DNA from 3 places in the Actinokineospora alba genome. Region 1 is predicted to be linked to each of the others. Evidence: riboswitches for the same ligand, from Rfam matches in the RefSeq annotation. Region 1 holds a riboswitch; each other region holds the start of a gene.
What was found. Region 1 has a riboswitch for S-adenosylmethionine ahead of thrC (threonine synthase). Riboswitches for the same ligand answer to the same signal wherever they lie in the genome.
Positions count from the first base shown of each region.

Region 2: another riboswitch for S-adenosylmethionine. It lies ahead of C8E96_RS11630 (methionine ABC transporter ATP-binding protein); the one in region 1 lies ahead of thrC (threonine synthase).
Region 3: another riboswitch for S-adenosylmethionine. It lies ahead of C8E96_RS19710 (aminotransferase class V-fold PLP-dependent enzyme); the one in region 1 lies ahead of thrC (threonine synthase).

Region 1 is NZ_SNXU01000001.1:3,834,143-3,844,644, forward strand. It holds gene octT (diglucosylglycerate octanoyltransferase) at 1-465, shown strand, start outside; gene C8E96_RS17570 (DegV family protein) at 544-1,392, shown strand; gene C8E96_RS17575 (ComEA family DNA-binding protein) at 1,524-2,381, shown strand; gene C8E96_RS17580 (ComEC/Rec2 family competence protein) at 2,396-5,065, shown strand; gene thrC (threonine synthase) at 5,144-6,409, opposite strand; SAM riboswitch class I at 6,421-6,550, opposite strand; gene holA (DNA polymerase III subunit delta) at 6,669-7,646, shown strand; gene C8E96_RS34405 (acyl-CoA thioesterase) at 7,923-8,441, opposite strand; gene rpsT (30S ribosomal protein S20) at 8,566-8,829, opposite strand; gene mscL (large conductance mechanosensitive channel protein MscL) at 9,045-9,500, shown strand; gene C8E96_RS17610 (hypothetical protein) at 9,504-9,704, opposite strand; gene C8E96_RS17615 (SPFH domain-containing protein) at 9,704-10,502, opposite strand, start outside.
Region 2 is NZ_SNXU01000001.1:2,422,024-2,432,525, reverse strand. It holds gene C8E96_RS11670 (50S ribosomal protein L25/general stress protein Ctc) at 1-480, shown strand, start outside; gene pth (aminoacyl-tRNA hydrolase) at 556-1,131, shown strand; gene C8E96_RS11660 (DivIVA domain-containing protein) at 1,144-1,875, shown strand; gene C8E96_RS11655 (dihydrofolate reductase family protein) at 1,992-2,576, shown strand; gene C8E96_RS11650 (fatty acyl-AMP ligase) at 2,585-4,240, opposite strand; gene C8E96_RS11645 (ABC-F family ATP-binding cassette domain-containing protein) at 4,260-6,029, opposite strand; gene C8E96_RS11640 (hypothetical protein) at 6,192-6,743, shown strand; gene C8E96_RS11635 (4-(cytidine 5'-diphospho)-2-C-methyl-D-erythritol kinase) at 6,740-7,705, opposite strand; gene C8E96_RS11630 (methionine ABC transporter ATP-binding protein) at 7,789-8,793, opposite strand; SAM riboswitch class I at 8,998-9,088, opposite strand; gene rsmA (16S rRNA (adenine(1518)-N(6)/adenine(1519)-N(6))-dimethyltransferase RsmA) at 9,178-10,011, opposite strand; gene C8E96_RS11620 (resuscitation-promoting factor) at 10,147-10,502, opposite strand, start outside.
Region 3 is NZ_SNXU01000001.1:4,266,292-4,276,793, reverse strand. It holds gene C8E96_RS19730 (AsnC family protein) at 1-246, shown strand, start outside; gene C8E96_RS19725 (hypothetical protein) at 243-512, opposite strand; gene C8E96_RS19720 (RluA family pseudouridine synthase) at 578-1,507, opposite strand; gene lspA (signal peptidase II) at 1,504-2,088, opposite strand; gene C8E96_RS19710 (aminotransferase class V-fold PLP-dependent enzyme) at 2,122-3,486, opposite strand; SAM riboswitch class IV at 3,517-3,632, opposite strand; gene C8E96_RS19705 (potassium/proton antiporter) at 3,731-5,212, opposite strand; gene C8E96_RS19700 (DUF167 domain-containing protein) at 5,286-5,561, opposite strand; gene C8E96_RS19695 (TetR/AcrR family transcriptional regulator) at 5,561-6,133, opposite strand; gene C8E96_RS19690 (hypothetical protein) at 6,223-6,690, shown strand; gene C8E96_RS19685 (phospholipid carrier-dependent glycosyltransferase) at 6,906-8,339, shown strand; gene C8E96_RS19680 (penicillin-binding transpeptidase domain-containing protein) at 9,336-10,502, opposite strand, start outside.

The DNA.
Region 1 (10,502 bases):
CTGCCGACCTACCTGCGCCAGGGCATCCGCTACCTGCGGCCCGACGGCCTGCGCCGTGGCGTGCGCAAGGGGTACAGCGCCGCCCAGCCCATTCTCGCGCGGCTCACCAGGGGACGGCCGGTGGCGCTTCCCTCCGCGCTGACCGTCCGCTACCTGGACATGATCGTCGTGGCGATTCGGTCCCTGCGGCCAGACCTCCCAGTGATCGCCCTGCTTCCCGGGTACCACCGCGCCGCGTCCTATGGCTTCGTCCACACCGGCCGTGAGGCCGCGGTTCGCGCGATGCGGCAGTGGGCGGAGGAAGCCGGGGTGAGCCTGCTCGACTCGGCTGAACTCGTCGGCGCGCACGTGCTGGAGGGCCATGGAAACCCGGATGGCATGCATTGGGGCTGGTCCGGGCACGCCGACGTGGGCAAGGCCCTGGGCGCGCTCATCGCGTCGCTGGTCGAGCCGAACTCGCACTGACTCTTTCGCCCGGTCGGCGTAGCGCCGCGCAGCGGTTGTCGTAGGTTCGAGCGGTCCGTCCGATTAGGCTCCCGTGTCGTGCCGTTCGCCGTTGTCACCGACTCGACCGCCTACCTCCCTGAGGGTTTCGCGGACCGGCACGCGGTCCATGTCGTGCCGCTGTTCGTGCACATCGACGACAGCGAGGGCCGCGACGGCATCGACATCGGGCCCGCCGAACTAGCCGCCGCGCTCAAGGACCACCGCGTGGTCACCACGTCCAGGCCGAGCCCCGCCGAGTTCGCCGCCGAATACCGCAGGCTGCTCGACGAGGGGGCGGACGGCGTGCTGTCGGTGCACCTGTCCAGCGAACTCTCGGGGACCTGGGAATCCGCGCGCCTCGCCGCCGAGGAGGTCGGCTCGGATCGCGTCCGCGTCGTCGACTCCCGCACCACGGCGATGGGCCTGGGCTTCGCCGCCCTCCGTGCCGCCGCCGTCGCCGCGGACGGCGGTGACGGAGCCGCGGTCGAGGCCGCCGCCGTGGAAGCCGCCGCGCACACGAAGAGCTTCATGTTCGTCGAAACCCTCGACTACCTCCGCCGAGGCGGCCGGATCGGGGCCGCGGCGGCCTTTCTTGGGACCGCGCTGTCGGTCAAACCGATCCTGCACGTCCACGACGGCCAGATCGTCCCGCTGGAGAAGGTGCGGACGACCAGCCGGGCCCTCGCCCGGCTGGTGGACCTCGCCGCGGAAGCCGCCGGGGACCAGCCGGTGCAACTCGCCGTCCACCACCTCGCCGCACCCGACCGCGCCGCCGAACTCGCGACGCGCCTCGACGAGCGAATCGGCTCGTCATCGGGGTGCGTGGTGTCCGAACTCGGCGCGGTCATCGGCGCCCACACCGGCCCCGGGGTGCTCGGTGTCGTGATCTGCCCCGGCAGGCTGTAACCGCCCAACATCGCACACGAGCCCGACAATCCGGCCCGCCGCCGACGGTTCATCCACACCCTCCGGCGGGCTGTCCACAGCTCGACCGCGGGGTCTGCCGAAGCCGAGTCGGCGTCCCTAGCGTCGAATCCATGTTCGACACCAAGCACTCCCGGCCATCCCGCACCGACCACATCGACGACGTCCTGCACCGCCTGACCGCGGCCGCCGACCGCCCATGGGACGCACCCGACGCCGGCTATCGCGTTGTCTCCGACGATCCGGAACCCGCCGAGAGCCCCACACCCCGACATCGCCGCGCGGCCCCGGTGTGGTGGCGCGCGGGCAGACTCGGCCGTCTGATCACCCGTTGGACCAGCGCGGAGGGCACGCCTTGGTGGCGCCGACCCGCCATCCGCGACTTCAGCCCGGACGACCGGCCACGCAGGCGTTTCCCGATCGCCATGGTGATCGCCGCCGTGCTCGTCGGCGGGGTGATCAGCGCCTTCGTCGCGTTCTCGGGCAGCCCGACGGTCGAGCTGCCACCGGAGCTCCCGGTGGCCGCGGCGGTCGACCGGGTGAGCAGCCCGGCGAAACCGGGGGTCGTGGTCGACGTGGTCGGCAAAGTCGCTGCGCCCGGCCTGCGGACCCTGCCGGAGGGATCGCGGGTCGCCGACGCCATCCAGGCCAGTGGCGGAACGCTGCCCGCGACTGACGTGACCGGGCTCAACCTGGCCCGCCGCCTGGTCGACGGCGAACAGCTCCACGTCGGAGTCCCGGTTCCGCCCGCCGCCGCGGCCCAGCTCGCGCAGCCCGGGCCGATCGACCTGAACACGGCCTCACCCATCCAACTCGACACGCTCCCCGGGGTCGGGTCGGTCACCGCTCTGCGGATCGTCGAATGGCGGACGAAACATGGTCGGTTCAGCAAGGTCGACCAGCTTCGCGAGGTGGACGGAATCGGTCCCGCCAAATACGAATCCCTGCGCGAACTCGTCACCGTCAGGTAGCGGGGGCCGATCCGATGCCGCCGTCGCCCGTCCGTCCACACGCGACACACGACTGGAGGCTGATCCTCGCGGCGGTCGCATTGTGGCTCAGTGCCGCTCTGGGCTTGTTGGTCCATTGGGTGTGCACGGTCGTCGTCGGCGGCGTGATGCTCTTGGCGGCCATCGCGATCCTGGCGGTGGTCCCGAGAACGAAGCGTCAGGTCTCGCCGGGCGGGTGGCCGGTCCGGCAGGCGGCGTGGCCCCTGTTGCTCTGCGGGGTGCTCGCTTTGTGGCCGGTGACGGGACAGATCCGGGACGCGGCAACTGATCCCTTGCACGAACTGGCCGCCCGAGGTCAGGCGGTGGTGCTCCACGTCGAGGTGCGGGAGCGGCCGAAACCGGTGCGGACGGCGGGATTCGGCGGGATGCAACCGGGAATCGGGTCCGTGGTCATCCCCGCGACAGTCGTCGGCGCCGAGGGCGTCGACAGCCACGCGCAGGTGCTCGTCCTGGCCCCGGTCGAACCGTGGTCACACCTGCTGCCCGGCCAGACCCTCACCGCGCGGGGGACACTTGCCCCTGCTGCGTCTGGTCAGCTGACGGTGGCTGTCCTGCGGGTGCGTGGACCGCCGACATCGGTGGGCGCGGCGCCCGGTTGGCAGCAGACCGCCGACTCGCTGCGGGCCGGGCTGCGGCGGGCGGCAGGCGTGCTCGACGCGGAGGCCGCCGGCTTGCTGCCCGCGCTCATCGTCGGCGACACCGACGGCCTCTCGCCGACCGTGGTCGACGAGTTCCGGGTGGCCGGTCTGGCCCACCTTCTTGCTGTAAGCGGGGCGAACCTGGCGATCGTGTGCCTCACGATCCTGTTCCTTCTACGGGCGGTGCGGGCAGGCCCGTACGGCTCGGCGGCCGGAGCGCTGCTCGGGCTCGTCGGGTTCGTGATCCTGGCCGGACCGGAACCGAGCGTCCTGCGCGCCGGTGTCATGGGCGCGGTCGGCCTGTTGGCCCTCGCGCTGGGCCGTGACCGGTCAGCGCTGCCCGCGCTCGGGACGGCCGTGATCGTGCTGGTCGCGGTCGACCCGGGGATGGCCACCGCGTTCGGGTTCGTGCTATCGGTGCTGGCCACGGGCGCCCTGGTCCTGCTGGCGCCACGGTGGGCGGACGCCCTGGCCCGGAGACGGGTGCCGCGGGGGCTGGCTGAAGCCCTCGCCGTGCCGGCGGCGGCGCATGTGGTGACGGCACCGGTGGTGGCGGGGATGAGTGGCCAGCTCAGCCTGATCGCGGTCGCGGCGAACCTCGTGGTCGCGCCGGTCATCGCCCCGGCGACCGTGCTCGGTGTGCTCGCGGCCGTGGTGATGCGGGTGTGGCCGTGGGCGGCGCACTGGTGTGTCCGGCTGGCGGGCCCGGAACTGGACTGGGTGATCACGGTCGCCAGGCACGCCGCGGACTTCCCCGGTGCGGCGGTGGCGTGGCCGGACGGCTGGTGGGGTGGCGCGCTGCTGGTGGTCGTCGTGATCGCTATTGCTGTGGCGTGGCGTTCTCGACGGGGCCGGTCGGTGCTGGCCTTGGCGCTGGTGGCGGTGCTGGTCGTGGTGGTCCCGGTCCGCGTCCTCACGCCCGGCTGGCCACCTGCTGACTGGGCGGCCGTCGCCTGCGACGTGGGTCAGGGAGACGCCATCGCGCTGGCGGCGGGGGAGGCCGACCGCGCGGTCGTGGTCGACACCGGACCGGAAGCGGGGCCGGTCGACGACTGCCTCGACCGGCTCGGGGTCACCCGGGTGCCACTGGTGATCCTGAGCCACCTCCACGCCGACCACGTCGGCGGCCTGGCGGGTGTCCTCTCGGGACGGTCGGTCGGCGCCATCGCCGTCGGCTCGGGCCGAACCCCGGACTGGGCGTGGCGACAAGTGCGCCGCGAAGCCGAGCAGGCGGGGGTGCCGCTGGTCGACCTGGCGGGCGGTCAGCGGCTGAGCTGGCCCTCGCTGACTATCGAAGTGTTGTCCCACAACAGAAAGGAGAGAGCTGACGACGAGACGACCGGAACCGCGATCAACAACCGCTCACTGGTGTTCCGCGCGTCCACTGCCGCCGGACGGGTCCTGCTGACCGGCGACGTCGAACTAGCCGCGCAAGCCGACCTGATTTCGTCCCAAGTGGACATCTCGGCTGACGTTGTGAAGGTGCCTCACCATGGTTCCCGCACAACGTCGCCGGAATTCCTTGCGGCGGTGGGGGCTCGGGTCGCGTTGGTGAGCGTGGGGGCGCGGAACCGGTATGGGCATCCGAGTCCGCGGACTATGGAGGTGTTGCGGGATCTGGGGACTCTTGTGGCGCGTACCGATCGGGAGGGTGATAGCGCGGTTGTGCCGGGGCCGGGGATTCGGCGGCGGGGTGCTCGTGGGCCGCCTGGATCTCGTTGCTGGGCGCCGGTTTGGGGTGGTTCGCAGGCTGGCTTCGCGGGGTGCCTGTTTGGGCGGCTGGCTGGCTGGCCGGCCGGCGCGGGGTGCCTGTTTGGGTGGTTCGCCTTGATTCGGGGACCCCGCCAAATGGGCCTGGCGCGGGCTCAAAAGGTGGGCACAGTACAGCCCACCCGCGCCGAAAGTTTAGGCCCATTTGCCCCGAATCAAGGCGAACCACCCAAACAGGCCGTTCTGTTCTGCCCCTTGCGTTCTGTGGATGGTGGGATCAATCGGCAGGCTTGGTGAGGGAGCGGTGATCGCGGTCAATGGGGCCTGGGGCCGTGCTCTGGGGATCGAGCGTGCTCGATCCCCAGAGCATCGGAATCACCTACGAGACAGGGCCTCGCGCACGGCGGCGGCTGAGGGTGGGACGGTGGCGAGGGGGCCGATCTTGTCCTGGACGGCGTCCAGGGTCTTGAGGCCGTCGCCGGTGATGAGGAGGACTGTTTCCGCGTCGGGGTCGAGTTTGCCGTTCTCGACGAGCTTCTTCGCGGTCGCGACGGTCACGCCGCCGGCGGTCTCGGCGAAGATGCCCTCGGTGCGGGCCAGCAGGCGGATGCCCTCGACGACCTCTTCATCGGTCACGTCCTCCACGGCGCCGTTCGTGCGGCGGACGGAGTCGAGGACGTAGGGGCCGTCGGCGGGGGCGCCGATGGCCAGGGAGCGGGCGATGGTGTCCGGCTTGACCGGGCGGATCACGTCGCTGCCCGCCTTGTAGGCCGTCGACACCGGGGAGCAGCCGGTGGCCTGGGCGCCGAAGATGCGGTACGGGGTGGCCTCGACCAGGCCGAGGTCGCCGAACTCGCGGAAGGCCTTGTCGACCTTGGTGAGCTGCGAGCCGGAGGCGACCGGGATCACGACCTGCCCGGGGAGGCGCCAGCCGAGCTGCTCGGCGACCTCGTAGCCGAGGGTCTTGGACCCCTCGGCGTAGTACGGGCGGACGTTGACGTTGACGAACGCCCAGTCCTCGTGTTCGGCGGCCAGTTCGGTGGCGAGCCGGTTGACGTCGTCGTAGTTGCCGTCGACGGCGATCAGGGCGCCGTCGTACACGGCGGTGGTGAGGATCTTGGCGCGCTCGAGAGAGGAGGGGATCAGCACGACCGAGTCCCAGCCCGCGCGGGCCGCGGCGGCGGCGACGGCGTTGGCCAGGTTGCCGGTCGACGGGCACGCGAGCACGGAGAAGCCGAGCTGGCGGGCGGCGGCGAGGGCGACGGCGACCACGCGGTCCTTGAAGGAGTGCGTGGGGTTGCCGGTGTCGTCCTTGACCCAGAGGTTCTTGATGCCGAGCGCGGCGCCGAGGCGGTCGGCCTTGACCAGGCGGGTCATGCCGGGCTCGGTGTTGGGGTGGGTGTCGACATCGGCGGGCACGGGAAGGAGCCCGCGGTAGCGCCAGATGGACTGAGGGCCCGCTTCGATGTCCGCACGAGTGATCTTGCCGAACTCGTAGGACACCTCAAGCGGGCCGAAACACTCGGCACAGGCGAATTCCGCGGCGAGCGGGATCTGGTGGCCGCACTCACGACACGACAGAGCGCGCGCGGAACCGAGGTCGAGGGTGGTGGGACGCTGGGCGTCGACTGCCGATGTCATCGCGAGGTATCTCCTCATCTATCCCGCAAGCGGGTCGGAATTGGCACCGTGATCGCGCACACGTCTCCCTTGTGGAAGACATGGCTCACGCCGGTTGCCGGGGCTTCTTCGGGCCGATCCCTCTGCCCCTCTGGATGAGCGGTATTCAGTTATGCCAACGACGCTACGGCACCGTGTCCGGCAGGTGCCACCGAGCGTCCAGTATCCGAGAGTGGTTGCGCGCCCGCGGGTGTCGTCCGTACATGGCAGGATTCCCAGCGTGAACTCGCCCGCGGTCACCCCGGCACCTCTGCAACTCGCGCTGGGGGAGGAGGAATTGCTGGTCGAGCGCGCGATCCGCGCCGCACTCGACTCGGCTCGGCTCGCCGACCCCTCGGCCGACCTCACCCGGGTGCGCGTGGCCGACCTCACATCCCCTGAGCTGGCCGAACTGGTCTCGCCGTCACTGTTCGCCGAAGGCCGGGTGATCGTCGTCGACGCCGCGCACGAGGCCACCCAGGACATCGCGGCGGTGATCATCTCGTACGTGAAGAACCCCGCCGAGGGCATCGTGTTCGTCGTCGTCCACAACGGCGGCGGGCGCAAAGCGGGCAAAGACATCGTCGCCGCGATGCGCAAGGCAGGAGCAGTCGTCACCGAGTGCGCGAAGATCACCAAGCCCGCAGAGCGGGAGGCGTTCGTCCGCAACGAGATCCGCCGGGCGGGCGGCAAGACCGACGCGGCCGCCGTCGCGGCCTTGGTGGACTCGGTGGGCTCGGACCTCCGTGAACTCGCCGCCGCCTCCGCGCAGCTGGTGGCGGACACCGCGGGCGCGGTGACGGAGGAGGCGGTCCGGCGGTACCACCGGGGCCGCGCTGACGTGACCGGCTTCGCGGTCGCCGAGAAAGCCGTGACCGGCGACGTCCCCGGCGCCCTTGAGGCGCTGCGCTGGGCGATGCACCTCGGGGTGCCGCACGTGCTGGTGGCCGACGCGCTCGCCGACGCCGTCCGAACTGTCGCGCGGGTGTCCGGGGCGGGCCGGGCCGACCCGTTCCGGTTGGCCGGCGAGCTGGGAATGCCCGCATGGAAGGTGAAGAAGGCGCTGGCCCAGAGTCGCGGGTGGAAACCCGCCGGCTTGGTCGAGGCGATGCGGGTGGTCGCCGAGGTCAACGCCGACGTGAAGGGCGTCGCCGCCGACGCGGACTACGCCCTGGAACGCGCCGTCCTCCGACTCGCCAAGGCACACCGCCGAGAGTGACCTGAACGCCCCACCCCGGCCAGGTGCCGCCCACCCCACCCGCGAGTCGCCCCTTCCGGCAAGCGAGTCGCCCCTTCCAGCAAGCGAGTTCGACATTCGCGCATCGCGAATGTCGAACTCGCTTGCCTGGTGGGGCGACTCGCGGGGTGCCTGGTGGGGCGACTCACCTTGCCTGGCGGGGTGGCTGGCGGGGTGGCGCGGTTCGATCAGGAAGGCCGCGGTGCGGACGAACCATGGGTGCCGCAGGGTGCATTCGAGCAGGCGGCGGTGGCTGGGCTACTCCGCCGTCGGGGGCTTGGGGGTTCGGCTGGCGAGGATCTCGTCGCGGCGGGCCAACCGGTTCTTGCGCCGGATCTCGGCCTCGACACCGCGGCGTTCGTCTTCCGGGGTTTCGGGCAGCACCGGGGGAACCGCCCGGGGGTTGCCGTCGCCGTCCACCGCGACGAAGACCAGGTACGCCGTGGCCACCCTGGTGGGTGGGACGCCCGCGCGGTCCCACGGCTCCGCCAGGACGCGCACCCCGACCTCCATGGAGGACCGGCCCGCCCAGTTGACCTGCGCGTGGGCGTGGACCAGGTCGCCGACGCGGACCGGGTGCAGGAACGTCATGCCGTCCATGGCGGCGGTGACCGCCGGGCCGCCGGAGTGGCGTTGGGCGACCGCCCCGGCGACGTCGTCGACGAGTTTCATGATGACGCCGCCATGCACCGTGCCCAGGAGGTTCGTCTCCAGCGCGGTCATGATGTGCGACAGCGACGTGCGGGCCGCGGAGGTGGGCTTCGGGTCCAGATCCATGGGGCGAAGTGTGCCCCAGCCGCCGACAGCGCCGCCCACCAGGAAGCGAGAAGGCCAGCCCAGCCTCAAACGCCGACAGCGCCGCCCACCAGTGAGGTGGACGGCGCCGTCGAGAAGGCTTGGGTCAGCCGAGCTTGTTGACCGCCAGGGCCATCGCCGACTTCTTGTTGGCGGCCTGGTTGGCGTGGATGACGCCCTTGCCGGCGGCCTTGTCCAGCTTGCGGCTGGCGTCCTGCAGCAGCTCCTGGGCCTTGGCCTTGTCGCCGGCCTCGGTCGCCTCACGGAACTTGCGGACCGCGGTCTTGACCGAGGACTTGACGGACTTGTTGCGCTGACGCGCCTTCTCGTTCGTCTTGATGCGCTTCATCTGGGACTTGATGTTGGCCATGCGTAACTCCTCGATTCAAAAACGCGGATTGCGCGCCGCTGACTTCGTGTGGCCCTGCTCGCGCAGGTCTCCTCCAGGGCGGAGTGCCGCACGGCGCGTCGAGCAAGGTTAACAGGCCTGGTCCTGGGCTCACCCATCGGCTCTTCCGGTTGCGAGATGACGATCAGTCCCCCGAAATGTCACACCAACAAGTGGCATTCGAGAGGAGACGGTCAGTGAAGGGCCTGTGGAGTGAATTCAAGGCGTTCGCGCTCGGCGGGAACATGTTCGACCTGGCGCTCGGCTTCATCATCGGCACCGCGTTCGCCGCGCTAGTGGAGAGCCTGGCGGGCAACGTGCTGATGCAGCTGGTCGCGGCGATCTTCGGCAAGCCCGACTTCAGCAGCCTCATGTTCACCGTCAACGGCGCCGAGCTCAAATACGGTGCGTTCCTCACCGAGCTGTTGAACTTCCTCCTGCTCGGACTTGTGCTGTTCGGCCTGGTCAAGCTCATGAAGAAGGCGGGCCTGGGCAACTTCCGGGCGCAGGGCAGCCGCGAGTGCCCCTACTGCAAGGAGTTCGTCCCGATCGACGCGCTCAAGTGCAAGTGGTGCACCGCCGACATCGAGCCCGCGCTGCTCGACGAGGAGGACACGGAGCTCATCGCCTCGCGGACGAAGGTCGCCGAGTAGTACTCACTCCGCGTCCTTGGGCGGGCGGCCTCGCCGGGGGAGGCCGCCCGCGCCGTCGGGCAGCCGCCCGGCCTCGGCGAGGGCCCGGCGGAGCATGAACTCGATCTGCGCGTTGGTGCTGCGCAGCTCGTCGTTCGCCCACCGGGCCACCGCGTCGTGCACGGCCGGGTCCAACCGCAGGAGGACCTTCTTGCGCTCGGCCATCAGTGGTAGAGCGACCCGGCGTTCACCACGGGCTGGGCCTCGCGGTCACTGCACAGCACGACCATCAGGTTGCTGACCATCGCCGCCTTGCGCTCCTCGTCGAGGTCGACCACGTCGTTCTCGGCGAGCCGGGCCAACGCCATCTCCACCATGCCGACCGCTCCCTCGACGATCCGTGAGCGGGCCGCGACCACCGCGCCCGCCTGCTGCCTGCGCAGCATCGCCTGCGCGATCTCCGGCGCGTACGCCAGGTGCGTGATGCGCGACTCGATGACCAGCACACCGGCCGCCTCGACCCGGGCGGCGATCTCCGCGGAGAGCTGCCGGGTGATCTCGTCGGCGTTGTCCCGCAGCGACATCGCGTCCTCGCCGTGGACGTCGTACGGGAACGTGTTGGCGATGTGCCGGACCGCGGTCTCGGTCTGGATGGCGACGAAGGCGATGAAGTCGTCGACCTCGAACACCGCGCGGGCGGTGTCCTCGACCTTCCAGACCACCACGGCGGCGATCTCGATCGGGTTGCCGTCGGCGTCGTTGACCTTCATGACCGCGGTCTCGTGGTTGCGGATCCTGGTCGAGACCTTGCGCCGGGTGGTGAACGGGTTCACCCAGCGCAGGCCGTCGATCCGGACCGTGCCCGTGTAGCGGCCGAGGAACTGCAGCACCCGGGCCTCGTTGGGCGCCACCATCGTGAGCCCGCCCGCCGCGATGCCGGCGGCGATGACGGCGACGACGCCCAGGACGATCGCCCCCGCCGCCACCGGCGTGCTGATGTCCACGCCGTGCGCGAGCCCCCCG
Region 2 (10,502 bases), 1.4 Mb from region 1:
GAGTTCGCTCGCGTCGTGCGTGAGCACGGCAGCAACGCGGTGCTGACCCTCAACATCGGCAACGGCATCGAGCTGGCGCTGACCAAGACGGTCACCACGCACCCGCTCAAGAACTACATCGAGCACGTCGACCTGCTGCTCGTCAAGAGCGGCGAGAAGGTCACCGTCGACGTCCCGCTGACGCTGACCGGCGACGCCGAGATCGGCTCGCTGCTGACCCACGACCTGTCGACCCTGCAGATCGAGGTCGAGGCCCTGCACATCCCCGAGGGCATCGAGTTCTCCATCGCGGGCGCGAAGATCGGCACCCAGATCCAGGCCGGTCAGATCCCCCTGCCCGCGGGCGCGACCCTGGTCACCGACCCGGAGGCGCTCGTCGTCGCGGTGAACGCCGCTCCGACCGCCGAGCAGATGGACTCCGAGGGTGGCGAGGCCCCGGCGGCCGAGTCCACCGAGGGCGAGAACGGCTCCGAGGGCTGAGTCCCTGCATCATCTTCCGATGCCCCGGCCCAGTCGTTCGCTGGTCCGGGGCATCGGTGATTTACAGGAGCTGAGATGACCGACGCACCGATGATCGTCGTGGGGTTGGGCAACCCCGGCCCGCAGTACGCGGGCAATCGGCACAACATCGGATTTCTCGTCGCCGACGAACTGGCGGCGCGGGTGGGCGGCAAGTTCAAGGCACACAAGTCCGGCGCCGACGTGCTGGAGGGGCGGCTCGCGGGCACCCGGGTGGTGCTCGCCAAGCCACGCTCGTACATGAACCTCTCCGGTGGCGCGGTCGTCGGCACGGCGAAGTTCTACAAGGCGCCACAGGAAAACCTGATCGTCATCCACGACGAGCTCGACCTGCCCTTCGGCACGGTCCGGCTCAAGCTCGGCGGTGGCGAGAACGGCCACAACGGACTCCGGTCGATCACCAAGTCCTTGGGCAGCAAGGAATACCACCGGGTGCGGTTCGGCATCGGCAGGCCACCCGGTCGGATGGATCCCGCGGACTACGTCCTGCGCGACTTCGCCGCGGCGGAGCGCAAGGAGCTGGCGTTCGAGATCGACCGCTGCGCCGACGCGGTGGAGGCCCTGGTCGCCCAGGGTCTCGAAGCCGCGCAGAACGCCTTTCACGCATCCTGACTGGAGCTGATGATGTCGCTGACCCCTGAGGCCGTGCGGGCCGTCACCTTCGACAAGGCCCCCTTCGGCAAGCGCGGCTACCACGAAGACCAGGTCGACGACTTCCTCGACCTCGTCGAAGCCGCGCTGGCGGGCAAGGGGACGCTGAGCTCAGCGGAGGTCCGCCGGGTGGTGTTCGACGCCGCTCCCCTGGTGAAGCGCGGGTACAACGAAGACCAGGTCGACGCGTTCCTGGACATGGTCGCCACCGAGATGGACGAGCGCGACGAGCCGGAGCCGCACAACACGGAGGAAATCCTCCCGGTCGCCTCCAGGCCCGCCCAGGCCACTCCGGCCGCCCGCGCTCCTGGCCAGAGTTCGGCGCCCATGCGTCCCATGCCCGCCGTGCGGCACGCGCCGGGGCAGACCTCGGCGCCCGGCCGCCCGCAGGTCCCCGCTCGTCCGGCCGCTCAACCGCCCACACCGCATGACGCGGTGGACGAGCGTGTGACCGATGGGCAGACCATCTTCCTGCCGTTGCCGCCCGCGCCGCCCGGTATCCGCGGCTACCGGCCCGGAGAGGTCGAGCGGCTCGCCCGGGCCCTCGCCCACGCGGCCACGAAGTACGACGGCAGGCCCACGTCGGCGGAGATCGCGAACACCCGGCTGAACCTGACGTTCTTCGCAGGCCACGGCTACGACCCGGCCGCCGTCGACGCCCTCATCGCCGCCTGGACCAAGGAACTCCGCCACCGCGAATCCTGACTGTGGGCGGTAAGTCCTGAGATTTTCTTGGCCGCGGTGTCGAAATCGTGCCGACCTCTTCGTTGCCTGGTTGAGAGACCGGCGCGGCCGGTCGAACAGCACGTGAGGAGAGCATCGTGACCGCCACCTACACCTTCGACGTCTTTTCCAGCCTCGACGGCTACGCCTCGTACAACAGCGACGGCGACTGGGGCGGCTACTGGGGCAAGCAAGGCCCGGAGTTCCTCGACCGCCGCTTCGCCCTGTACAGCCAGGAGCAGCGGCTGGTCCTCGGGGCCAACACCTTTCGGCAGTTCGTGCGGTTCCTGGGCCCGAGCACCGCTGAGTCCGAGGTGACCGACCCGGTGAACACCCGCATGCGGAACCTGCCGACGACGGTGGTGTCGACGACACTCGAGGCACCGCTCGACTGGCCGGACGCGACCCTCGTGCCCGGTGATGCCGTCGACGTCGTCGCCCGGCTCAAGGAGGAGTCCGACGTGCCGCTGCGCTCGCACGGCAGCCTGTCGATGAACCGGGCGCTGATGGCCGCCGGGCTGGTCGACCGAGTCCAGTTGACGATCTTCCCGGTGATCACCGGTCGCACCGGGGTGGAACCGGTCTTCCATGGTGCGGCCGACTTCGACCTCGAGCTGATCGAGAGCCGGACGCTCGACGGCCGCATCCAGGAACTCAGCTACCGGCCCACCCCGCATAGGTGAGCGCGGAGTCAGGACTGCAGGGTGGCGGCCAGTTGTTCGCCCGCGGCGGCGCGGCGGAGTTTGCCTGAGGGGGTTTTGGGCAGGGTGCCGGGCGGGAGGACGGCGACCGCCACCGGGCGGGCGTTGACCGACTCGAAGACCCGGGCGCCGACTTCCTTGCGCAGCCGCTTCTCCTGCTCCGCGTCCCCCGCGTGCTTGGACTCCACCACCACCGCGAACCGTTCACGCCTGCTGCCCGCGTCGATGCGGACCGCCACCGCGTTGCCCGCGCGGACGCCCTCGACCGACGCCGCGGCGCGTTCGATGTCTGTCGGGTAGATGTTGCGGCCCGCCAGGATGATGACGTCCTTGCGCCTGCCGCAGATCACGATCTGTCCGTCCACTATGTACCCGAGGTCGCCGGTGTCGAGCCAGCCGTCGGCGTCCTGGGTCGCGAGTGGACCGTCGACCGTCAGGTATCCCGGGGTGACGGCCTCCCCACGCAGGCGGATCTCGCCGACCTCGCGCTCGCCGAGGACCTTGCCGTCGTCGTCGACGATCGAGGCTTCGATGCCGCGCAGGGGCTTGCCGAGGATGGCGAACGAGCGGGCGTCGGGGCCCGGTTCCACTGGCACCGCACGGTTTTCCGCTTCCAACTGCTCCGCGTCGATGTAGTCCAAGGTCAACCCGCCGAGTAGCGGCGCGAAGGAGACCGCGAGGGTCGCCTCGGCCATGCCGTAGGCCGGGAACACACACTCGGGACGCAGGCCGAAGCGGGCGCCCGCGTCGGTGAACGCCAGCACCGCCTTCTCGTCGATCGGCTCCGCTCCGTTGAGCGCCAGGCGAAGCGACGACAGGTCGTACTTGCCCTCTTCGTCCACACCGGACAGTCGGCGGCCGAGCAGGGCGTAGGCGAAGTTGGGGGCGGCGGTGATCGTGCCGCGGTGGCGCGAGATCAGGTCGGCCCACAGCAGCGGCCCGGTCAGGAAGTCGACCGGGGTGACCTTCACCAGTTCCAGGCCCACCGTCATCGGCACGGTCAGGAAGCCGACCATCCCCATGTCGTGGAACAGCGGCAGCCACGACACCATGATGTCGTTGTCGACGTCGAGCGCCGACGCCTCGGCCATCGAGGTCAGGTTCGCGAACAGGTTGCCGTGGGTGATCCGCACCGCCTTCGGCTCAGCCGTCGAGCCGCTGGTGAGCTGCAGCAGCGCGGGGGCGTCCTCGTCGACCGAAACAACCTCGGACAGCGGTTCGCCGTCGAGGTCCTCCAGCCGCAAGTACCCGATGCCGTGCTGGTCGAGCACCGGCGCGACCGCGTCGAACGGCGAGCCGAGCAGGACCAGCTTGGAGCCGATCATCGCCAGCACCCGCACGGTGTCCTCGGCCCATTCGGCGAGGTCGGTGCGCGGGGTGGGCTGGTGCAGCATGGTGACGCTGCCGCCAGCCAGCCACACGGCCTGCACGGCGGGCGCGATGGTCACCGGCTCGGCCGCGAGCACCGCGACGGCGCCGTGCTTGGCCAGGCCACCCGCGACGAGCCCGCCCGCCATCCGCCGGGCCCGCTCGTGCACCTCGCCCCACGTGTGCCGAACGGGCGCCTTGGGCTCCCCGGTGGTGATTCCCCGTGCCGCGCCGCGGGTCGTCGCGGTGGCCACAAGCATGTCAACGAACCGACTCATGACCTGAACATTAGTTGCCCTACTCGGCGAGTTCAGCGACTTCCATCCACCGGAGTTCGACCTCTTCTTTGTCCGCGACGACCTTGCGCAGCTCAGCGTCGAGTTCGAGCAGCTTGGTCGGCTCGGTGGCGGCCTCCGCCAGCGCCGCGTGGAGCTTCTTCTCCTTGGTGGTCAGCGTCTGCATCTGGCGTTCGAGCTTCGCCAGCTCCTTCTGCGCCGCTCGCCGCTCGGTCGCGCTCGACTTCGTCGCGGCGCCGCCACCGGTCTTGACGGGCACCGCGGCGGCGATCGCGGCCGTGCGGATCTTCAGGTACTCCTCGATGCCGCCGATCAGCGGGGTGATCTTGCCGTCGCCGAACAGGGCGACGACCGAGTCGCAGACGCGTTCGACCAGGTACCGGTCGTGGGAGACGACCACCATGGTGCCCGGCCACGAGTCGAGCAGGTCTTCGAGCTGCTGCAGGGTGTCGATGTCGAGGTCGTTCGTCGGCTCGTCGAGGAGCAGCACGTTCGGCTCGGCCATCAGCAGCCGGGCCAGCTGCAGCCTGCGCCGCTCGCCGCCGGACAGATCCCCGACCGGCGTCCACTGCTTGTTCGCCGGGAAACCGAAGCGCTCCGCCAGCTGCGAGGCCGACAGGTCCTGCTTGCCGAGGGTCACCCGGCGGGCGACCTCCTCGATCGCCTCCAGGACCCGCTGCTCGGGCGGCAGCTCACGCAGTTCCTGGGTCAGGTGCGCGAGGCGCACGGTCTGCCCCTGGACGCGCTTGCCCGTCGACGGCTCGGAGTCGCCCGCGAGCAGGCGCAACAGTGTCGTCTTGCCGGAGCCGTTGACGCCGACCAGACCGACCCGGTCGCCCGGGCCGATGCGGTAGGTCTCGTGGTCGAGGATCGGCTTGTCCCCCGCCGCGATGGACACGTCCTCCAGCTCCAGCACCGTGCGGCCGAGCCTGCGCTTGGCGAAGGCCAGCAGCTCGACGCTGTCGCGCGGCGGCGGGACGTCGGAGATCAGCGCCTCGGCGGCCTCGATCCGGTAGCGCGGCTTCGACGTGCGCGCGGGGGCGCCGCGGCGCAGCCACGCCAGTTCCTTGCGGGCGAGGTTGCGGCGCTTCTCCTCGATGGTGTCGGCGAGCCTGCCGCGCTCGGCGCGGGCGTAGATCCAGTCCGCGTAGCCGCCCTCGTACTGCTCGACCTTGCCGTTGACGACTTCCCACGTGCGCGTGCAGACCGTGTCGAGGAACCACCGGTCGTGGGTGACGACCACCAGCGCGGTGCCCCGGCTGATCAGGTGGTCGGCGAGCCAGCGCACACCCTCGACGTCGAGGTGGTTGGTCGGCTCGTCGAGGATGACCAGGTCCAGCTCCTGCACCAGGGTCGCGGCCAGCGCGACGCGGCGCCGCTCGCCACCGGACATGGTGTCGACCGGGCTGTCGAAGCCCAGCGTGGTGATCTCCAGGCCTTCGAGGATCGAGCGGGCGCGCGGGTCGGCCGCCCACTGGTGTTCCTCGGTGATGCCCAGGGGTTCGAGGACCGCGTGCCGCACGGTCGAGTCCTTCGGCAGCTCGGTGCGCTGGGTGACCACGGCCATCCGCAGGTCACGGACCCGGCTGACCCGGCCGGAGTCGGCCGGTTCGATCCCGGCCAGCACCTCGAGCAGCGTGGTCTTGCCGCCGCCGTTGAGCCCGACGACGCCGATCCGGTCACCTTGGCCGACGCCCAGGGACACCTCGTCGAGCAGGGGTCGGACGCCAAAGCTCTTGCTGACGTTCTCCAGGTTGACCAGGTTGGCCATCTACCTGCACTTTCGCCGGGTTTGGATGATGCTCGCGATAGGCAAAGCTACCAACCGGCCAGGCGCGGCCACCGGTCCGCCCAGCCGCCCCGCCATTCGCGCAACGGTCTGAGCACTCTCTGTGCATTTGGTTTCAAAAGCCCCCTATGCCCCTATATTGACGTGCAGTCCGACCGACTGGGAGGTGAAATGTCCGTAGCTCGCCGCGGCATCCGGATCACCGCCGCCATCGCGGTAATGATCTTGGCCGTTGCCGGGTGTTCCAAAGAACGCCCGAGTGACGACGCCACGCAATCCGCCGATCTCGGCAAGCAGATCGTCATTCGCTCGGACGGGAGCCCGACGCTCGCGAACCTGTGGGTCGACAGCGTCAAGCCCGTCGAGTGCACCGAACCGGGGAGCCTGGAGCCGAACAACGGCCACTACCTCGCCGCGACGATCGTCCTGCAGACGACCCAGGAGTACCAGCCCGACTGGGGCTGGTGGATGAGCGCGACGGATTTCGCCACCGAGGACAATGACGGCAAGGTCACCGGCCGGGGCATCTTCACTTCGTGTCTGCCGCAGCACCGGTATCTGCCGGACGATTTCTACCTGGCCGATTCCGGCTACTACGGAGTCGTCTTGATCGATTCCAGCAGTGAGCACGGCGTTCTCACCTATAAGCCGCACAACATGCCCGACAACGTCAAAGGCTGGCGCTGGAGTTATTAGGCGTGGACCTGGGGAGGGATCGGGCGGGGGGTTTCGTCTCCGCCGATCACCCTGGCGCCGGGGACCGGGCCGTGCGCGACCCGGACGGTCCGACACACGCCCGCGCCTGCCAGCTCGGCCGCCACGCGCAGCGCCGACTCGCCGTCTGAGCAGAGGAACGCGCAGGTCGGGCCCGATCCGGACACCGTTCCTGCCAGGGCTCCCGCGCTGACCCCGGCCCGCAGCGTGCGGCGCAGGCCGGGCCGCAGCGACACCGCGGCGGCCTGCATGTCGTTGCCGAGCAGCAGCGCCAGCTGACGCGGGTCGCCGGTGGCCAGCGCCTCCAGGACGGGCTCGACCGCGCCGATGCGCGGCGGGTCGCCCTCATCGCGCAGGCGGTCGAGTTCGGTGAACACCTTGGGCGTGGACAGGCCGCGCCGGTCGAAGGCGAGCACCCAGTGGTAGGTGTGCCGGGACAACACGGGGACCAGCTTCTCGCCGCGGCCGGTGCCGAGCGCGGTGCCGCCGTAGAGCGTGAACGGCACGTCGCTGCCCAGCTTGGCGCAGATGCCCGCCAGTTCGTCGCGGGTGATGTCGAGCCGCCACAGCGACGCCAGGCCGACCAGGGTCGCCGCGGCGTCCGCGCTGCCGCCGGCCATGCCGCCGGACACCGGGATGCCCTTGTTGATGACCACCCGGATCTTGGGCTCGTCCGGGTCGCGCCCGACGTGCCTGGCCAGTTCCTGCACCGCGCGCCACGCGAGGTTGCTCGCACCCGTGGGGACGGCGTCGGCGCCTTCGCCGTGCACCTCGACCCCGGGCTCGTCGGCGATCGCGACCGTGACCTCGTCGGTCAGCGACAGCGCCTGGAAGATCGTGGTCAGGTCGTGATAGCCGTCCGGGCGGAGGTCACCGACGGCAAGGTGGAGGTTCACCTTGGACGGCACACGGACGGTCACCGGTGGCGGTACGACAGCGAGCACCGGGCAAGCCTACGGCCACGCCCGCGCGTCCCCTGTCCCGGACAGCGCCCGGGACGACGGGGCCCGGCGCGACGCGGTCACGGTCATGCGGCGTGCAGGTGCGGGACAGTCGTCGGCTGGGCCACGAGGGCGCCGCGCTCGGCGATCCAGGCCAGGGCCGCGTCGGCCCGGGCGCCGTTGACGCCGACGAGGAAGCGGGCGACCGGGGTCTCGCCGACCCGGGTCAGTCCGCCGCCGACGACGGAGATCGCCGAGTCGAACCGGGCGCCCGCCTCGGGCAGCAGCGCGCCGACCGCGGCGAAGCCGACCAGGATGACTTCGGCGACCCGGTCGTGCCTGCCCGCGGCGGGCACGGTGTCGATCTCGGGCAGCAGGGTCCGCGCGACCTGGCTGTTCGGGTCCTGGATCAGCGAGAGCAGCTGCCCGCTCTCCTGGATCCGGCCCGCCGAGAGCAGCGCGACGTCGTCGGCGATGCGGCGGACGACACCGGCGTCGCTGGTGGCGATGAGGACGGTCGAGCCGAGTTCGGCGCGGGCCCGGTCGAGGACGGCGAGGACACCGGCGGTCGCGTCGGCGTCGAGGCCCCTGGTGGGGTCGTCGGCGAGCAGCAGACCGGGGTCGCCGACCAGGGCGCGGGCGACGGACACCCGGGCGCGCTGGCCGGGGGTGAGGGCGTCGGGGTAGGTGGCGGCCTTGTCGGTGAGGCCGATCAGGTCGAGCAGCTTGCCGACCCGGTCACGGCGCTGCGGGCCGTCGATCCCGGCCTGCTCCAGCGGGATCGCGATGTTGCCCGCGGCGGTGCGCTGCGGCAGCAGGTCGCCGTGCTGGATGACGCCGATGCGCCTGCGCGCGGCCCGGAGTCTGCGCGGGTCGAGGGCGGCGGTGTTGTAGCCCTCGACGCGGATGACGCCGCTGTCCGGGCGTTCCTGCAGCGACACCAGGCGGGCGAGGGTGGACTTGCCGGAGCCCTGCGGGCCGACCACGCCGGTGATCGTCCCGGCGGGGACCTCGAGGGTGACGTTCTCGAGGGCGAGCACCGGGCCGGTGTCGCCGTGGAAGGACTTGGTGAGGTTTTCAACGGTGATCATGGGTCTTCTCCAACGCGGCGTGACCCACCGTGCCGGAACGTCCATAAGGGACAATTCGGACAGGTGAAGTCGAGGGTGACTGGCGAAAGTACGAGCGGGGGTGAGCTAGTTAGCTAGCTACGTACATTCGTCGACACGCGGTCACGGTCCGCCGGCATTGGTCGATGACTCGCCTGCTGGTCAGGATTCCCATCTTGCCTAGTTCCTCCATCGCTCCTGGCGGTAGCACCTGCCCAACGATGGGTGGTTGCTGCGGCGTCGCAGAGCCAGATCTCTCAGCCGCTCGGGATGGAATGCACCACGAGTACACCCGATCACGGGGTCGCTGCGCAAGCCGCCAATAGCAGTAGACGGGCAACGTCACATTTTGGAGGTAGTGCGGCGTCAGCCCTGGGCGGCGATCCGGACGAAGTCGTCCACGGTGAGCTGTTCGCCGCGCAAACCGGGGTCGACCCCGGCGGCCACGAGGATCTCTTCGGCCCGGGCCGCCGACCCGGCCCACCCCGCCAGCGCCGCCCGCAGCGTCTTGCGCCGCTGCGCGAAGGCCGCGTCGACGACGGCGAAGACCGTCTTGCGGTCGGCCTCGGGGGTCTCGCGGCGGGTCATCAGGACCAGCGCGGAGTCCACGTTCGGCACGGGCCAGAACACCGAGCGCGGCACGGTGGCGACCCTTTTGGCCTCGGAGTACCAGGCGACCTTGACGCTCGGGACGCCGTAGACCTTGCTGCCGGGTCCGGCGGCCATCCGGTCGGCCACCTCGGCCTGGACCATGACCAGCACCGTGCGCAGCGACGGCAGCTCGGCGAGGAGGTGCAGGACCACGGGGACGGCGACGTTGTAGGGCAGATTCGCGACAAGGGCCGTGGGCGCGACGGCGAGCTGCTCGGCTTGGACCCGCATGGCGTCGGCTTCGAGGACGTGGAGGCGGTCCTTGAGGTCCGGGGCGCGGTCGGCGACGGTCGCCGGGAGCTGCTTGGCCAGGACCGGGTCGATCTCGACGGCTACGACGGCCTTGCAGGCGGGGAGGAGGGCGAGGGTGAGGGAGCCGAGGCCGGGGCCGACTTCGAGGACCACGTCGTCGTCGGTGAGCTTGGCGACGGTCACGATGCGGCGGACCGTGTTGGGGTCGTGGACGAAGTTCTGGCCGAGCTTCTTGGTCGGGCGGACGTCGAGCTGTTCGGCGAGCTTTCGCACGTCCGCGGGGCCAAGGAGAGTCACCCGCTGAGCCTACGGGCTCGACGGTGGGCGCACCTTTGGGTGGTGGATGCGTAGGTCCACATCATCGAAGTGTGATCATGGTCACAAAGCAAGAACGGCCGCCCGGTTTGGGCGGCCGTTCTCGGTGGTACGTGGTTAGCGGGGCAATCCGAGCTTGCTGGCGCAGTGCGGCCAAGCGCTGTAGCCGCCGCGGGCGTCGCGGAGCTTGGTGGCGATGGCGATCTGCTGCTCGCGAGAGGCCTGGTGGGGGTACGCGGCGTACTGGCTGCCGCCGTAGGCGTCCCAGGTGCTCTTGTTGAACTGCAGGCCGCCGTAGTAGCCGTTGCCCGTGTTGATCGCCCAGTTGCCGGTGGACTCACAGTGCGCGAGCCGGTCCCAGACCTGGCCGTCGGGGATGACGGGAACCGGGGGCTTCTTGGTGCCGACCTTCACGATCTTCGGCTTCGGCGCGACGGTTTCCTTCGCGCCGATTTCCTCGCGCTTGATTTCCT
Region 3 (10,502 bases), 430 kb from region 1:
ACCGTCCGCTTCGGCACGCTGCCCGACCTCTACCTGGTCCTGGTCACCCCGGACGGCAAGTCGATGTCCAAGGCGCCGGTGTCGCTCTCGTCCCGGCCGCCGCACCGCATCGGCGTGGCGCCGGGCGAGACCGCGGGCGGACACACCGTGTACGTCGTGCCCGAGGACCTCGAGATCACCGCGGTGCAGTGGAGCCCCCGCCCGGATGAGGAATCCCGGACGCTCACCTGGAAGATCGAGAACTAGCGGCCGAACAGCTTGCCGAACCAGCTCTTCTTGCCCGCGCCCGGGTTCTCGGTGCCCGGATCCGCCACCGGGATCGGCGACGTCGGCGGCTCACGGTCGTAGCGCACGTCGTCGGGGTTCACCCGGACCGTCTCGTCGACGTCGTCCGAGGACGCGCCGATCACCGACGGCGCGGCGCCATCCTGCATGAACCGACCGTGTCCCCCGGTCGCGAACGGATCACCGTCGTTCGCACCATCCCACTTCGCCTCGCGCTGATCGCTCATCGCTCCCCACCCTCTTGCCGACTCTCCGACCTAAACTAGCCCAGAGCGACACGAACGGGTGGGATTCAGTAGTCCGCGGCGAGCAATTCCAGCGCCCCGGCGAGGTCGGCGGGGTATTCGCTGGTGAATTCGACCCACCGGCCGTCGTCGGGGTGGTGGAAGCCGAGCGTGCGGGCGTGCAGCCACTGGCGGGTCAGGCCGAGGCGCTTGGCCAGGACCGGGTCGGCGCCGTAGGTGAGGTCGCCGACGCAGGGGTGGCGCAGCGCCGAGAAGTGCACCCGGATCTGGTGCGTACGCCCGGTTTCGAGCTTCACGTCCAGCAGCGACGCCGCGCGGAAGGCCTCGATCGTCTCGTAGTGGGTGATGCTCGGCTTGCCGCCCGCGACCACGGCCCAGCGGTAGTCGTGCTTGGGGTGGCGGTCGATCGGCGCGTCGATGGTGCCGACACTCGGGTCCGGGTGGCCCTGCACGAGCGCGTGGTAGCGCTTCTCGACAGTGCGCTCCTTGAAGGCGCGCTTGAGCACGGTGTACGCGCGCTCGCTCTTGGCGACCACCATGACGCCGGTCGTGCCGACGTCGAGCCGGTGCACGACGCCTTGGCGCTCGGCGGCGCCGGAGGTGGAGATGCGGATGCCCGCGCCCGCGAGTCCGCCGATCACGGTCGGGCCGGACCAGCCGGGGCTGGGGTGCGCGGCCACGCCGACGGGCTTGTCGACCACGACCACGTCGTCGTCCTGGTGCAGCACGATCAGTCCCTCGACGGCGATCGCCTGGACCTCGATCGGCCGCTCCGGCTCGGGCAGCGTCACCTCGAGCCAGGTGCCCGCGAGCAGGCGGTCGGACTTGCCCGCCGGCCTGCCGTCGACCAGCACGTCACCGGACTCGGCGAGCGCGGCGACGACGGTGCGGGACAGGCCGAGCAGCTTCGACAGGCCCGCGTCGACACGCATGCCGTCTAGACCGTCCGGGACGGGAAGGGTGCGGGAGTCGCTCATGCGGATTCTTTCGCCTTGGCCGAGGTGTGGGTGCCGTCGTAGTCGCGGCCGAGCATCGCCATGAGCACGATCAGGCCGCCGCCGACGCAGATCGCCGAGTCGGCGACGTTGAACACCGGCCACACCTCGCCGTTGGGTCCGAACACCGACACGAAGTCGATCACGTGGCCCTGCAGGACGCCCGGGGCACGGAAGATTCGGTCGGTCAGGTTGCCGAGCGCGCCCGCGAGGACCAGGCCGAGGCCCAGTGCCCACCCGGTGGACCGCAGCTTCGGGATGATCCAGATGATCGCCACCACGACCCCGAGCGCGACCAGGCTCAGCAGCCAGGTCATGCCGGTCGCCATCGAGAACGCGGCGCCCGGGTTGCGCACGAGCTGCAGGTAGACGGCGCCGCCGAGCAGCCGGATCGGGGCCTCGCCCTCCAGCGTCGCCACAGCGATGATCTTGGTGACCAGGTCCGCGATGAACACCGCCAGCGCGGCCGAGATCAGCAGCATCCGGCGGCGGGCGGGCAGTGCGGACGGTGCCGGTTCCGACTCGGTCGGGGTATCACGGTCGTCGCCGCGCTCAGTGTTCACCGGTCCATTGTCCATGGTGTGCGTAGCGGCCGGTCAGGACACCTCTCGCAGGAACGACGGCAGCGGCCGCTCGTCGGCCGCGGGCACCCACCGGCCGTCGACCTGCGTGTAGGTGAAGGCCGGTCCGTCGGCGACCAGCGAGCGCAGCGCAGCGACGAGCCGGTCGACGTGTTCGGCGGTCGAACCGAGGCCGAGGCTGGCCCGCACGGCCCGCTGCTGGTCGGCGCCGGAGCGGTCGAGGAGCCTGCGGGTGGCGATGTGCGCGCAGAAGGCGCCGTCGCGCACGCCGATGCCGTGCTCGGCGGACAGGACAGCGGCGGTGAGACCCGCGTCGAGGCCGTCGACGCTGAAGCTGACCACGCCGACCCGGTCCTGCTCAGGGCCGAACAGCTCGAGGACCCGCAGGCCGGGGATGCCGGCCAGGCCCTGGCGCAGCCTGCGCAGCAGGGTCCGCTCGTGCGCGGCGACGTCGTCCCAGCTCTGCGAGAGCGTCTCGCACGCGACCGCGAGCGCGTGCACGCCGACGACGTTGGGCGAGCCCGCCTCGTGCCGCTCGGGGACCGCGGTCCAGGACACGCCGAGGTGGTCGCCCCAGTCGACGACCTGGCGGGTCGCGCCGCCGCCGACCAGGTACGGCTCGGCGGCCTGGAGCCAGTCGGAGCGCCCGATCAGCGCGCCTGCGCCGTAGGGGGCGTAGAGCTTGTGCCCGGACAGGACGACGTAGTCGACGTCCAGCGCGCGGATGTCGACCGGGCGGTGCGGGGCGAGCTGCGCGGCGTCGAGCACCACCCGGGCGCCGTGGCGGCGGGCGACCTTGGCGAGTTCGGCGATGGGCCACACCTCGCCGGTGACGTTGGACGCAGCCGTGAGCACCACCAGCCGGGGACCGACCGGGCAGGTGCTCAGGGCGGCGTCGAGCGCGGCGATGGTGGCGTCCGCGTTGGCGGGGGTCTGGATCCTCTGGACCCGCGGACCGCGCCACGGCAGCAGCGCCGCGTGGTGCTCGGTGTCGAACAGCACGACCGAGGTGCCCTTGGGCAGCGCGCGGGCGAGCAGGTTCAGGCTGTCGGTGGTGTTGCGGGTGAAGACCACCGCGTCGGTCGCGCGCGCGCCCACGAACCGGCGCAGTGTGTCGCGCGCCTGCCCGTAGACCCGGGTGCACACCTGCGAGGCGAAGCCCGCCCCGCGGTGCACGCTGGCGTACCAGGGAAGCAACTCGTCCACGGCGTCGCGCACCGCGTCCAGACAGGGCGCGCTGGCGGCGTGATCGAGATTGGCGTAGCCGACCTGGCGGCCGTCGAGCAGCGGCACGGTCAGGCGGGCGCCGACGACTGTGGGCACGGTGGACTCACTCGGGTCAGCGGTGCGTGCTGTCGGGAAGTTGATGGCGAGCGTCAAGGCAGGCCTCCGGGTCCTGGGACCCGCATGGGTCCGCGCTTGCCCGCTCGCACCACGCGACGGGCCAGGTCCTCACCCGGGGCACCCCACCGCGGAAGGAGGGTTGCCGGTCAGCGAGCCGGGGCTTGACGCTGACACTCATGACCTTGGTCTCGACCCTAGCCGACAACCGCGCCCACACGCAGCACTGTCCAAATCCTGGGAGCCCGCCAGGCGACCCCAACACAACTTCCCGGGAGGCGGACTAGTCCTTGCCGGATTCGCCCTTCCAGCGGGCGTAGCGGCCTGCCCGGTCGACCGCGCGGATCCGGGTCTCGGTGGCCGAGCGCACCGCCTGGGTGGTGACCACGAGGATCTGGTCGCCCTCCTGCAGCCGGGTGGTGGGGCCGGGTGTGAAGCCCTTGCCTTCCCGGGCGACCAGGCTGACGGTGGCGCCCGGCGGGAGCCGCAACTCGGCCAGGTAGACGCCGTGCAGCTTCGAGCCGGGCGGGATGGTCACCTGCAGCAGTTCGGCGTCGAGCTCGTCGAGGGTGGCGACGTCCACCTCGACCTCCTTCGGCTTCGCCCCCGGGTCGAGCTTGAGGACGCGCGCCAGCAGCCCGAGGGTGCTGCCCTGCACCAGCGTGAGCACGATGACCAGCACGAACACCGCGTCGACCAGCTGGGTGGCGCCGGGAACGCCCTGCGACAGCGGGATCATCGCGAGCACGATCGGCACCGCACCGCGCAGTCCCGCCCAGGAGAGGAACACCTGTTCTCGCCACGGCACACGGAATGGCGTGGTGGAGATCAGCACGGACAGGGGTCTCGCCAGGAGGGTGACCACCGCCCCGGCCACCAGCCCGGGCACGATCGCGTCGAGCAGCCGCGACGGTGAGGCGAACAGCCCGAGCAGGACGAACAGGCCGATCTGGGCGAGCCAGCCGAGACCTTCGGCGAAGGAGACGGTGTCGGCCCGGTGCGGCAGCTTGGAGTTGCCCAGCACCAGGCCCGCGATGTAGGTGGCGAGCAGGCCGGAGGCGTGCGCGGCCTGCCCGCCCGCGAACGCCAGGATGCACACGGCGACCGTCGCGAGCGGGTACAGGCCGGTCGCGGGCAGGGCGGCCCGGCGCAGGGCGTGCGTGCCGAGCCAGCCGAGTCCGAGGCCGATCACCGCGCCGACGCCGAGCTCGTAGGCGAGGGTGAGCGGCAGCGTCCAGGTGACCGGGTCGGTCGAGGCGAGCAGCACGACCGCGATGTAGCAGGGCGCGTCGTTCATGCCGGACTCCAGCTCCAACGAGCCGACGAGCCGACGGGTGACCGACAGGTTGCGCAGGACGCTGAACACGGCCGCGGCGTCGGTGGAGGCCAGCACTGCGCCCCAGAGCATGGCCATCCGCCAGTCCAGGCCGAGGATCCAGTGCAGCATCGCCCCGGCGACCCCGACGCTGATCACGACCGCCACTGTGGACAGTGCGATTCCGGGCCACAGCGCGGGTTTCACCTCGTCCCAGCGCGTGGTGAGGCCACCCTCGGTCAGGATGAGGACCAGCGCGGCCAAGCCGAGCGCCTGCGTGAGATCGGCGTTGGAGAACTCGATGCCGAAGCCCGCTTCGCCGAGGAGGACACCGATCCCGAGGTAGAGCAGCAGCGAGGGCAGACCGACCTTCACCGACACGCGCACCGCGAGCACGGCCGCGAGGATCACGGCCGCTCCGATGCCGAGCGCCAAGGTCAGGTCAGCCACGCTACCTCCACGTTGTCAGACGCATTCTCCCCTGCCGCGGGATCGCCGGCGTCTTTCGACAACCAGTCCCGCGTCACCGCTCGTCGAGCAGCCGGTCCAGAGTGGATTTCGCGTCGTCGGGAGGGGGATCGATCTCGACGACCTTGTCCCGGCCGCGGTCCCCCGTCACGATGTGGATGTCCTGGCGGCGCACACCGAAAGCCGCGGCGAGCGCGCGGCGCACCGCCTCGTTCGCCTTGCCCTCGACCGCGGGCGCGGCGACGGCCACGACCAGCGCGTCGGTCCACCGACCGCCGACCTTGGACTTGCGCGCGCCCGGCTTGACCCGGACCCCGAAGCGGAACACCATCAGCGCTCCGCCGGCGGCACGAGGATGACCCGCAGCACGTCGTCGATGTAGGCGCGCTTGCTCGACGCCGAGCGGGGCAGCATCTCCGGCGCCACGCGCATCAGCTGAGCCTGCCCGAGGTAGGCGGAGTACGCGAAGACGGCGCGTCGGCGCGCCATGGTGCGGGCGAAGCCGAGATCCGCGAACTGCGTGACCAGATAGGCGATCCGGCGTTCGGTCACCCGCGACACCGCCGCCGAGACCACGGGATCGGCGGTGGAGGCCAGCAGTGCCAACTCGATGTCGACGGCGTGGTCGCCCGCGAGGATGGTGCTGAAGAGCAACCGCAGCCGCTCCTCGGCGGTGGCACCCTGGTCGGCCAAGCCGATCACAGTCTCTGTGTGCTCGCGTTCCCACCTGGCGAGCGCGGCTTCGAGCAGCGCGTCCCGGGTCGGGAAATGCCAGTAGAGACTGCCTTTCGTGGTGCCGACGCGAGCGGCGAGCGGTTCGACGGCGACCGCGGCCGCGCCGCCTTCGGCGATCGCCTCGAGCGCGATCGCCGTCCAGTCGTCCTTCGTCCTTCTCGTCGGCACACCCATACGCTACCGTACGCTGAGTACCATACGGTTCCGTACGGAAGGCTGTGGCGATGATTCACAATGTGCACCAACGAGAATTCCCCGTGAGCCGCTCGACCATGGGCGGGCTCATCGACCGGATCACGGGCGACGAAAGCCCGCTGTGGCCTGTCGACGCCTGGCCGCCCGTGCGGTTCGACCGACCGCTCTCGGTGGGCGCCACCGGTGGGCACGCGGACATCCGCTACACCTGCACCGCTTACCAGCCCGGCGAACTGGTCGAGTTCACCTTCATCCCCGGCCCGCTGCGGGGCACGCACACTCTCGACGTGCTCGACGGCCCGACTCCGGACTCCTGCGTGCTGCGGCACGTCATCAGCGCGCGCCCCAACGGAATCGGCCACCTCCTCTGGCCGCTGGCCGTGCGGTGGCTGCACGACGCGCTCCTGGAGGACCTGCTCGACCGCGCCGCGGACTCCGTCGGACACCCTCCCGCTCGGCGCGCGAAGTGGTCGCCCTGGGTGCGGATCCTGCATGGGGCGGCGCGTAAACGCGCCCGCACGACGGTCTAAGAGCTACACCCGAATGGCGCATCAAGCGTTCCCGCATCACCCGTAAGGCGGCATGGTTCTTTTACGGAAAGTTGCAGTACGCAAGGGGAAGATCTGCGTTTAACATGGGCGAACGCAGCGTGCGACGGACCGCTCCACTCCCCTGCCGGACTCGCCCACCGAAGGAGGCTCCGCTCGCATCCGGCCCAGTGCCGGATCGCCGAGCAGGCAACCAGATGACCGCACACCGATGGAGTGCCCTCTCCTCGGTCCGCCTCATCGCGCGTTCCTGGCGCTTGCGCGCCGAAGAACGGGCAGCGACCGCGGGCCGGGCGTTATTCCGACTCATCGTCCCGCTCGGCTTGGCCGGGCTGATCGCCGCCCTCCGGGCGGGGATGCTCCAGTCCCCCGCCCAACCCGTCGAAGCACAGCACGTGGCCCAGGTCTACGCCGTGGCCGAACTCGGCAAGCTGCTCGACCCGCTCGGCGCCACGGCGGCGCCGCTGGCCTGGTTACAGATCGGCGGCTACACCGCCGTGACCGACGCCTTCGCCCGGCACGCGACCGGCACCGCCGCCGTCCGCGAGTCGATCCTGTTCGCCTCCGCCTGCTGCGCCCTGCTCGTGTGGCTCTTCGCCCGCCGCATGTCGCTGTCGCGGTGGACCGCCGCCGCGGCGGTCGGCATGGTGGCGCTCTCACCGCTGGCGATCTCCATGCAGACCGCCGTCCGGCCGGAGAACGTGGCCATGCCGTGGGCCCTGGCCGGACTCGGATTGCTGTGGACGCACAACCGGCACCGCTCGCTCGCCCCGGACCTGTGGGCCACGGCGTTCCTGGTCATCGCGGTGATCACCGCCCCGGTCACCCTGGCCCTGGTTCCCACCGGCGCCTGGCTGATCTGGCGGCGCAGGCGCAAGCGCTTGTCACTGATGGTGGCCTCGCTGTTCACCCTCGGCGTCGGCATCGGCCTGGGCACCACGTCGGTCCTCAACGGCGTATACCTGACCGGCGACGGTCCCGTCCCGGCGCACTGGGTGGGCATGGACCCGGTCCTGGCCGCCACCGCCGTCTTCGCCGCCTGCGGCGCCCTGTTCTCCTACCGGCTGCGCCCGCTCGCCGTCGGCGTCCTCACCCTGATCATGACCGCGCTGATCCCCGGCGGCCCCGGAACCGCCGCCCTGACCGTGGTGCCGCCGCTGGCCGCGCTGCTGATCGCCGGGACCGTGGAACTCGGCATCACGCACCGCGAACGGGTCGGCAGGCACCAGCTGGTCCGACCGTTCCTGGTGCCCACGGCGGCGCTCGCGGTGACCGTGGCGGCGTTCGCGATCCCCGCGTGGGCGAGCCCGGTCGGCGCGACCGAGCGGCCCGACATCGCCCCGGCCGCCGCGGCGGCGACCTGGCTGCGGGTGAATCTGCCCGAGGCGCGGATATTGACCGACGATTCGACTTGGGTGGAACTGGTTCTCGACGGACGGCCGATAACCGCCACCACCCGACCGGACGAGTGCGTCGACACCTGTCTGGCCCAATCATGGCTGCTGCTCACCCCGGCGCTGCGCCAGGAGATCGACGTCCGCCCGGGGCTCGCGAGCGCGGTGGACCACAGCAAGGTGGTGGCGGTGTTCGGCTCGGGCGAGACGCGGGTGGAGGTTCGCGGTCGTCCATAGTGGACTGGTTGCCTGCACAGATCTTGACGCCCGTCAAACGTCCATCCCCATGCTAAAGGGGCAATGACGGCGGCAGCGCCTGCGGCTAATCTTGCGGTGCGGAGATCAGGAGGCAAACCAGGAACCATTGCGAGACAAGGAATCAAGGGTGTGGCATCGGCCTAATCCCTCGCTCGAACATCGCCGAACACACCCGAGCGAACGCCGATAGCCGCTGCTGATCCCTCCACCACCGATCCCACCCGACCGACTGGACGACCCCGGGCAACCAGCCCGGCCGAAACCTGACCGGTCGCACCTTCGCTCCACCCCGGGCGCCGAACCGACGGAATCCGCTACAGATTCCGCGGCCCCGGCCAAACCCGATCTGCCCGTTTCCGCCTTGCCTAACGCTGTCCGGACCGCCGCACTCGCCCGCGTGGTGCACCACCCGCAACCCCACACCGCCCCCTGCCGGTGAACTCCGCCGGCACTCCCGGCATGCCCAAGCCGCAGATCGCTTGCCGGGCCAAACCGAACCCCCTCCCACCGCCAGCAAACGCCGCAAGCCCCGCACCCACCCCGCGAGTCGCCCCCTCCGGCAAGCGAGTCGCCCCCTCCGGCAAATGAGTCGCCCCCTCCGGCAAGTGAGTTGCCCCGTCCGGCAAGCGAGTCGCCCCCTCCGGCAAGCGAGTCGCCCCGTCCGGCAAGCGAGTTCGACATTCGCGATGCTCACCGGCCCATGGTCACTGTCGGCCTCACCTGCCCGGAGGGAGACTCAGCCGCACGATCACGTGTCGGGGCCAAGCCTCCGGCGCGATCCAACCGCACCCACGGGGGCCATGACCGACTACGGCCCCCACCAACCGCACCCAAGGAGACCGTCACACAACCCGACCACGCCCCCACCAACCGCACCCCAAGGAGACCGCCACACAACCGGACCACGGTTCCCTAGCAATCCTCACCAGCACCAGAAAGGTGGCCAACCGTCAAAATCCCGGGGAGGCGGCCGAGTCAGGTCCCTTCCAGGAACGTTCCCGCTACCGCTACGGCGGGCGCGGCTGAGCCCGCGTCCTCCACCAGCACCGCGAACGCGACATCCCCTCGATAGCCCGCGAACCAGCCGTGTGAGCGGGTGCCGTCGCCGAACTGGGCGGTCCCGGTCTTGCCCGCCACGGCGCCGTACTTGGACAGTGCCTTGGCTCGGCCGACCGTCACGACCTCGCGCATCATGGTGCGCAGGGACTTGACGGTGGCCGCCGGCGGGCCCTGGTAGCCGGTCTTCACGACGGTGTCCACGCCGGTGAACAGCCGCGGGGTGACCGCCGATCCCTTGGCCACGGTGGCAGTCATCAGGGCGAGCCCGAACGGGCTGGCCTGGACCGTGCCCTGCCCGATGCTGTTCTCCACCTGCTCAGGGATGCCGCGGGCAGACTCGACGCGGCCGGTCTGGGTGCTGATGCCGGGGATCTCGAAGTCCGCCGCGAAGCCGAACTGGGCGGCCGCGGCTGGCAGCGAACCGGACGACAGGTCGGCGGCCAGTGCGGCGAACGTGGTGTTGCAGGACTGGGCGAAAGCCGTGCGCAGCGGGCCGTCGGGGAGTTCGAAGTCGGCGTTCTTGATGCTGCGCGTGCCGATGGTCTGCCTGCCGGGGCACGGCACGACGGTGTCGATACCGGCTTTGCCCGCGTCGAGGAGCGCGGCGGCGGTGACGACCTTGAACGTGGAGCCCGGCGGGTAGAGGCCGTTGAGTGCCTTCGGGCTGCTCCCGGCAGCCGCGTTCTGCGCGACGGCGAGGATGCCGCCGGTCGACGGCTGGATGGCGACCACGATGGCGGCGCCCGGGACCGAGTCCACGGCGGCCTGGGCGGCCTTCTGGGTGGCCGCGCTCAGCGTCGCGGTGACGGGCGGGGTGGGTTTGGCTTCGACGCCGAAGAGGTTCTCGACTTCGGCGCCCGCCTTGTCGAGCAGCACAACCCGCCCGGCGGCGGGGGTGCCGGGCGGCTGAACCTGGTTCTTGATCGCGCTCGCCAGCAGTGGCGCGGCTGTGGGGTCCAGTGGCTTGCCGTCGCGGTCGAGGACGGCGTTCGACGCGGCGGCGGGCTGGCGCACGCCGAGGGAGTGACCGGGCGTCAGCTTGGGATGCACGATGGTCGGGTCCCAGCGGACCCGCCAGCCCGC